One region of the Kouleothrix sp. 19917 genome, then DNA from elsewhere that is predicted to be linked to it. Evidence: riboswitches for the same ligand, from Rfam matches in the RefSeq annotation. Region 1 holds a riboswitch; the other holds the start of a gene.
What was found. A riboswitch is a leader RNA that binds a small molecule or an ion and turns the genes downstream of it on or off. The one in region 1 is predicted to bind magnesium.

Region 1 (3,509 bases):
TGGTGACGCTGGCAACCACGCTGGTCACGCCGCCGCTGCTGCGGCTTGCATTTGGGAAGCAGGCCGCCGCCGACCCTACTTCAGAGCCAGTGGCGACGCTGGCGGTTGAGGGCGCGGCCGACTAAGAATCTCACGCAGCGCGCCGCTGGCCGAATACGCTCGGCGCGCTGAAACCCTTCCCTTGTACTCAGGATCAAGCGTTTTCACTGGACTAAAGGAGGTGTTCCGCAGCTAAAAAAACTAAATTGCGGCGGTCGGGCCACCGCCGCACCCATCCACGTTCGATGGGCGGCCATGGTGCCAAAGGGTCGGCGTATCTGGCGGAAAGCGTGATTCAGCTGTGATCGACTATCGCAGCACACGCGCCAAGCTACGACGAGGTTAAAGATTTCAAGAAAGGACTGTCGTTATCATGAACGACCAAATTCAGCTGCTGACTACGGCAGCAAACATCCTCTGGCTTATCCTCGCTGCTTTCCTCGTGTTCTTCATGCAGGCAGGTTTCGCGCTCGTCGAAACGGGCTTCACGCGCGCCAAGAATGTTGCACACACCATGCTGATGAACATGATGGTGTTCTGTCTCGGTGCGATTGGCTACTGGATCTGCGGCTTCGCCTTCCAGTTTGGCGCCCTGAACCTGGCCTACCCCGAGGTGACGACCGCGGGCGCAATCGCCGGGCCGTGGGCTTTCTCGCCGCTGACGCTGGGCGCCTGGGGCGATAACCTGAGCAGCGGCATTCGCCTGGGCGATCAGTTCGGCGTGCTCGGTACCACCGGCTTTTTCCTGCAGGGCATTGGCCTGAGCGCGGCCGGCATCTTCGCCTTCTTCCTCTTCCAGATGGTCTTCATGGACACGGCGGCGACGATCCCGACTGGTTCGGGCGCTGAGCGTATCAAGTTCCTGGGCTTTGTGATCATGAGCTTCTGGGTCAGCATGATCATCTACCCGATTGCCGGCAACTGGGTGTGGGGCGGCGGCTGGCTGGCCAACCTGGGCCGTTCGCTGGGCCTTGGCAACGGCGCGGTCGACTTCGCCGGCTCGGGTGTGGTGCACATGACCGGTGGCGCGGTTGGCCTGGCGATTGCAATCGTGCTTGGCCCGCGCATTGGCAAGTTCAATAAGGATGGCAGCGCAAATACCATCCCCGGCCATAACATCCCGATGGGTATTCTGGGTACGATCATCCTGTACTTTGGCTGGTTCGGCTTCAACCCGGGCTCCTCGCTGGGCTTGATCACCCCGGCCGTGGCCGATGCGAGCGGCAATGTCACAACCGCCGCCTCGATGTGGCCGATCAACCTGACGGTTATTGCAGCCATCAACACGCTGCTGGCCGGCGCGGCGGGTGGTGTCAGCACCATGACGTACACCTGGCTGACGGGCGCCAAGAAGCCGTCGCCTTCCATGTCGGTGAACGGCATCCTGGCCGGCCTGGTAGCGATTACCGCACCGTGCGCATTTGTCGACCCGTGGGGCGCGGTGATTATTGGCCTGGTGGCTGGCGTGCTGGTGGTGCTGGCGACTGGCTGGCTTGAGAAGGCCAAGATCGACGACCCGGTTGGCGCGGTGCCGGTGCACTTCGTCAATGGTATGTGGGGCGTGCTGGCCGTCGGTATCTTCGCAGTGGGCAACCCCGATACCGCCGCCTGGAATGGTGTCGAGTCGCCAGTGACGGGCATTGTGGGTGGCAGCTTCGCACAGATCCTGCCGCAGGTGCTCGAAGCCGCCGCGATCGCGATCTGGGGTTTCGGCCTGTCATACGTCTTCTTCACCGTTCTGAAGCGCGCTGGCCTGCTGCGCAGCCGCGCCGAGGACGAGATCAACGGCCTGGATATGCCCGAGATGGGCGAGATTGGCTACCTCACCGATGGCGTGGCTGTGCCGGGTGGGCAGGTCGAAGAGCCTGTGGCAGTGGGCGTGACAGCCCCCGCCAGCTAGCTTCGTACACATCCTTGAGCATCACTGGTCGGGCGGGTGGCATGTGCCATCCGCCCGGTTTCTTGTTGGCGGCTTATGGCTTCCCGATGCCGTGCGCAAAGGTTACAATTTTCACAACAAGCTTGACACTCCTCTGCCGGGGGTGTATACTCGGGCATGTCGGAAGGCTTCCGGCAAGGCGTACGTGCTCTCTCGTTAGGTGCGGCGTCTGCACAGACACAAGTCGTTGCCCCGGCCCGTCGAAAGACGCTCAGGGGTAGACCAGGGCGGTCCGAGCTAAGGCTCGCTCTAACACGACTGCGAAAGCTACGCTGTGCAGTGCCAAAGCTCAAGTTGGGGAGAAGCCAAAACGGGCGTTCGTGTGAACGCGCGTCGTTGTGCTTTATAACCCCTTGGGCTTGCCCGAGGGGGCTTTTTATGGAGTTGTATGGACGCCAGTCATTCTTGTGCGCGGTGCGTCTGGTCGCGCTGCGCCGGTGGCCTCGTTTTGTGATGCGCTTGCTGCCAGCGGTTGGCGATGCTATGGCATAGCCCATAGCGACTAGCCAAACCCTGCGCTGCCCTCACACTGCGAGGTGTGGGGGCGTTTTTGTCCTCCCTTCCACTGGCGCGGCCCACGGCGCGCCGCTAAAACTCCGGCGGCCCTGCTTGCCGCATCGATCCTGGGAGGACATCATGAACACTTTGGCACCGCGCGTGCGCTCCGCACGCCGTCGCGCCTCCGCGCTCTACTGCGCTGTCCACGGCAGCGGCACCCCTGTGCTGTTGCTGCACGGTCTCGGCACCACTGGCGAAATTTTCGCGCCAATTATTCCAGCGCTGGCCCGCGCGTTTCAGGTCATTGTTCCCGACCTGCGCGGCCACGGCCAGAGCAGCTGCCTGCCCGGCCCCGACAGCATCGAGCGCCTGGCCGACGACCTGAACACTCTGCTCGATCTGCTCCATATCGATTCCTGCATTGTGCTGGGCTACGCCTCGGGCGGTGCGGTAGCGCAGCAACTCGCCCGCGCCTACCCGGCGCGCGTGCGCGCGCTGGCGCTCGTATGCGCCTACGCCCGTGGCGCGGCCACGCTGCGCGAGCAGATTAACGCCCGCCTGCGCCCCGAGCTGTATCGCCTGCTTGGCCCGCGCCGCGCCAGCACCTTTGCCGAGGGCAGCACGCCCCGCGCCGTGCATGCCACGCTCGACGCCAACCGTGGCGGGCGGGTTGCGCCGGTTGCGCGCGCGCTGCTGGCTTTCGATAGCCGCGCCTGGCTGCCGCAGCTGCGCTGCCCGGCACTGATTGTGAATGGCGGGCGCGATGCAACCACCCCGGCGCATCACGCGCGCGAGCTGCAAGCCCTGTTGCCGCATGCCGAGCTTCGCACCCTGCCGCGCGCCGGCCACTGGCTGGTCGCCACGCACACCGACGAGCTGCTGGGCATTGTGCAGCCCTGGCTGGCGGCCCACGAGGTGCGCGCATGAGCAACGCCACGATCACCTGGGTGGAAGCACTTGAGCAGCGCGTGCGGAATGTGCTTGCCGCCGCCGACGACGACGCGCTGCGCATGCTGCTGGCCGGCCGGCACCC
Region 2 (3,509 bases), 470 kb from region 1:
AAGAGGCGCGCATACGGCCCGGCCACCGGCTCCAGCGCCGTGGCGGCGTCGGCGGCAGTTTCGACGGCAATGCCGCGCGGGAACAGCGTAGCCGCCGTGGCGATGATGATGAACGCGGCCACGATGCCGGCGAACAGCGTGCCGGCAAACACATCAAAGCGCGTGTAGGGGTATTCTTCCGGCGTCACGCCCTTTTCCACCACCGACGACTGGACATACAGCTGCATGTAGGGCGAGATCGTCGTGCCGATCAGCGCGATCAGCAGTTGCAGGTAGCCCACTTCCAGGCGCGGCATGGGCCGCACGGTTTGCAGCAGCACATCGCCCCAGTCGGGCCGCGCCAGCACCGCCGCGCCGATGTAGGCAAAAAAACCCAGCGTCAGCACCAGAAAGATTTTTTCCACCCGCTCGTACGAGCCGCGCGTGATCAGTGCCCAGACCAGCGCCGCCGCAATTGGCACGGCGATGTAGCGGCTCACGCCAAAGAGCTCGGCGGCGGCGGCGATGCCAACAAACTCCGAGACGATAATGCCGAAATTGGCGACGAACAATGTCATCAGGATCAGCGCGGTGACGCGCAGCGAGAAGTTTTCGCGCACCAGGTCGGAAAAGCCTTTGCCCGTCACTGCGCCGAGCCGGGCGCTCATTTCCTGCACCACGCCCACAAACAGCGTAACGATTACCATGGCCCAGAGCATTCCATAGCCATAGGAAGCGCCCGCCGAGGCGTAGGTTGCGATGCCACCGGCGTCGTTGCCCGCGCTGGCCGCCAGCAAGCCGGGGCCGAGTGCCATCAGGTAGGGCCAGATCCGCCGCCGCCGCGCCCGAATGCGCTCGCGCACGGTGCCGCTGCTGGCCGTATTGCGTGTCGTCATAATCGTGATTCCTTGTCGTAACGCTTGTCGCCAGCGATCTCGCGCAATTCCCAGTGAGGTTTTATAGCGGTAAAAGGCTTCGTTGCGCATCGCAATCCCCAAACCCTAAACCCCAACCCCTGCGCTGAAAGCGCACTAGCCAAAAGCCCGCGCGCCGCGCCGCTGCCAGATCTCGGGCAGCAGAACTGCCAGCGCGTCGTCAACCGTCACAATGCCAATCATGCGTCCGTCGTCGTCGAGCACTGGCACAGCCAGCAGGTTATACTCGGCCAGCACGCGCGCCGCGTCTTCCGCGCGGTCTTCCGGCCCGACGGTCGGCACGTCGTCGTCCATCAGCTCGGCCAGCGGCGTGGCCGGGTCGGCCAGAATGAGGTTGCGCAGCCGCACAATGCCGTGCAGAAATGCGGGCGCGTCGTCGTCGGGCGGGAGGTCGGGTGGCGTTTCGACGATATAAACCGCTAGCAGCGGGTCGGGCGCTTCTTCCAGCCCGCGCACAATCGCCAGCGCGTCGCCTACCGATGCGCCCACCGGCACGCGCACGAAATCGGTGGTCATGATGCGGCCAGTGCTGTCTTCGTCGTAGGCCAGTAACTGCTGAACATCGGCGGCTTCTTCCGGTTCCATGCGCGCCAGCAGCTGCTCGGCCACTTCGTCGTCGAGGTCTTCCAGCGCGTCGGCGGCCGCGCCAGGCGTCATTTCTTCCAGAATATCGGCGGCGCGCTCCTGATCCATGCCTTCCAGCAGGTCGGCCAGGCGCTCGTCGCTGACTTCTTCCAGCGTCTCGGCGGCGGTTTCGTCATCCAGCGCGGCCACGATCTCGGCGCTCTCGCGGTACGAAAGCGCATCAACAATCCGCGCCAGGTCGACCGGGTTGATCTCGGAAAGGCGATCGTAGGAAACCCGGAGCTGCACGGGTGCGGCGCTGGCGAGGTACTGCGCCTCGCGCCAGTCGATGATCTGCCGGCCGATGATTCGGTCGGACAGGCGGCGCGGCCCGAGCCGGCGCACCAGCGCCTGCGGGCTGACATCCACGCCAATCAGGCGGTATGCGCCTTCGACGCGGGCGAGCTGCACGTCGTTGACGCGCACAATCCGCCGGCCAGTTATGTCGATAATCTGGTGGTCGAGCACGTCTTTGCGCAGCAGCACTTCGCCGTCGCGGCGGCTGAACGGGCGCAGATTAACGGTGGAACTTAAGAGCTTGGCGACGCCGTTGATCGACTCAAGCTGTGCGGCGGGCACAAAAAACAGCCGCCGCCGATCGCGCACCACCAGGCCGCTGATCGGGGGGTACAGATCGTCGCCGATGCGCACGATCACATCTTCCAGCCGGCCAAGCGGCTCGCCGCGCTTGCCATGCACGGCGCCATCAAGAATCGTTGCGAGAAACAGCATGGCGTGCCTCCGGTTGCCGCAAACTGGCAGCAAACCGCGGGCCTGCCGCCGCGCGTGGTGCGCGGCTTAGCGCCTGCCGCTACGGGGTGGCAGGAACGGGCCGGCGCAGCACGCTGGGGAAGGAGCGCTGCCGACAGATTGCGGATGCACATTGCACCGTCGCGGAATGACCGTCGTCCATATACCATCCATCAAAACGCCCCCTCGCAGATGCAAGGGGGCGGAAAACGCAGACGCTGCGTCGTCCTCTCCCCCCTGGTTGAGCTTAAGCCCCCACACAACGTAGCAATCGCTGCAGTCACCTTGACATGACCCTTAGGCCGGGCCGCGCCGTGTGCCCCTTAGCGTCTTTCGACGGTTCGGGACAGTGACCTGTGTTTGTGTGAGCGCCGCGCCTAACGAAGGAGCGACCAACTCCGTGATTTTTGTCACCGCGGCTAGTATACGCCGGGGGCGGGGGGCTGTCAAGGCGCACAAAAAACCGGGGTGTAGCGCGGGCCGTGGGGCTTAAGCCCTCGGCTGCAATTGCAAAGGCCGCCTTCGCGGCCTGCTCCAGCCCGCGAAGGCGGGCTTCGCCGCAATTTAGCCCGCTGCTTTAGCGGCCAGGGCAAAATGTTTGCCGGATTATTTTGTACATCTTCATCCCGGGCCGGGCGTGCCCACACAAAAAACCGAGGCCCGGTGCAAACCGGAACCTCGGCGTTTGGTGGGCGTACCTGGACTCGAACCAGGGACCTCGATCTTATCAGGATCGCGCTCTAACCAACTGAGCTATACGCCCGTGCCCGTATTATAGCATAACTTTACCACAGGAATGCAAGCCAGACGATGCAGGCAAGGAAGAGTGCCTGAGCTCCCTAGAAAGGAGGTGATCCAGCCGCACCTTCCGGTACGGCTACCTTGTTACGACTTCGTCCCAGTCGCTGCCCCTGCCCTCGGCCGCTGCCTCCGCCGAAACGGTTGGCCCACGGACTTCAAGCATTGACAACTCCCATGACGTGACGGGCGGTGTGTACAAGGCCCGGGTACGTATTCACCGCGCCATGGCTGATACGCGGTTACTAGCAACTCCGCCTTCATGGGGGCGAGTTGCAGCCCCCAATCTGCACTGGGTCGGTGATTGGCGATTTGCTCCCTGTTGCCAGGTCGCTGCGCATTGCCACCGACATTGTAGCGTGTGTGTCGCCCCAGGCGTAAGAGCCATGCGGACTTGACGTCATCCCCGCCTTCCTCCCAAGA

Region 2: linked by a shared signal. The riboswitch ahead of M1P90_RS18695 (magnesium transporter MgtE N-terminal domain-containing protein) and the one ahead of M1P90_RS16840 (alpha/beta fold hydrolase) in region 1 are both predicted to bind magnesium.

The regions. Positions count from the first base shown of each region.
Region 1 is NZ_CP097099.1:4,119,886-4,123,394, reverse strand. It holds gene M1P90_RS16850 (cation:proton antiporter) at 1-125, shown strand, start outside; gene M1P90_RS16845 (ammonium transporter) at 413-1,939, shown strand; M-box (ykoK) riboswitch at 2,124-2,285, shown strand; gene M1P90_RS16840 (alpha/beta fold hydrolase) at 2,615-3,403, shown strand; gene mgtE (magnesium transporter) at 3,400-3,509, shown strand, end outside.
Region 2 is NZ_CP097099.1:4,593,500-4,597,008, forward strand. It holds gene M1P90_RS18690 (Nramp family divalent metal transporter) at 1-875, opposite strand, end outside; gene M1P90_RS18695 (magnesium transporter MgtE N-terminal domain-containing protein) at 1,011-2,270, opposite strand; M-box (ykoK) riboswitch at 2,516-2,680, opposite strand; tRNA gene M1P90_RS18700 (tRNA-Ile) at 2,975-3,051, opposite strand; rRNA gene M1P90_RS18705 (16S ribosomal RNA) at 3,132-3,509, opposite strand, start outside.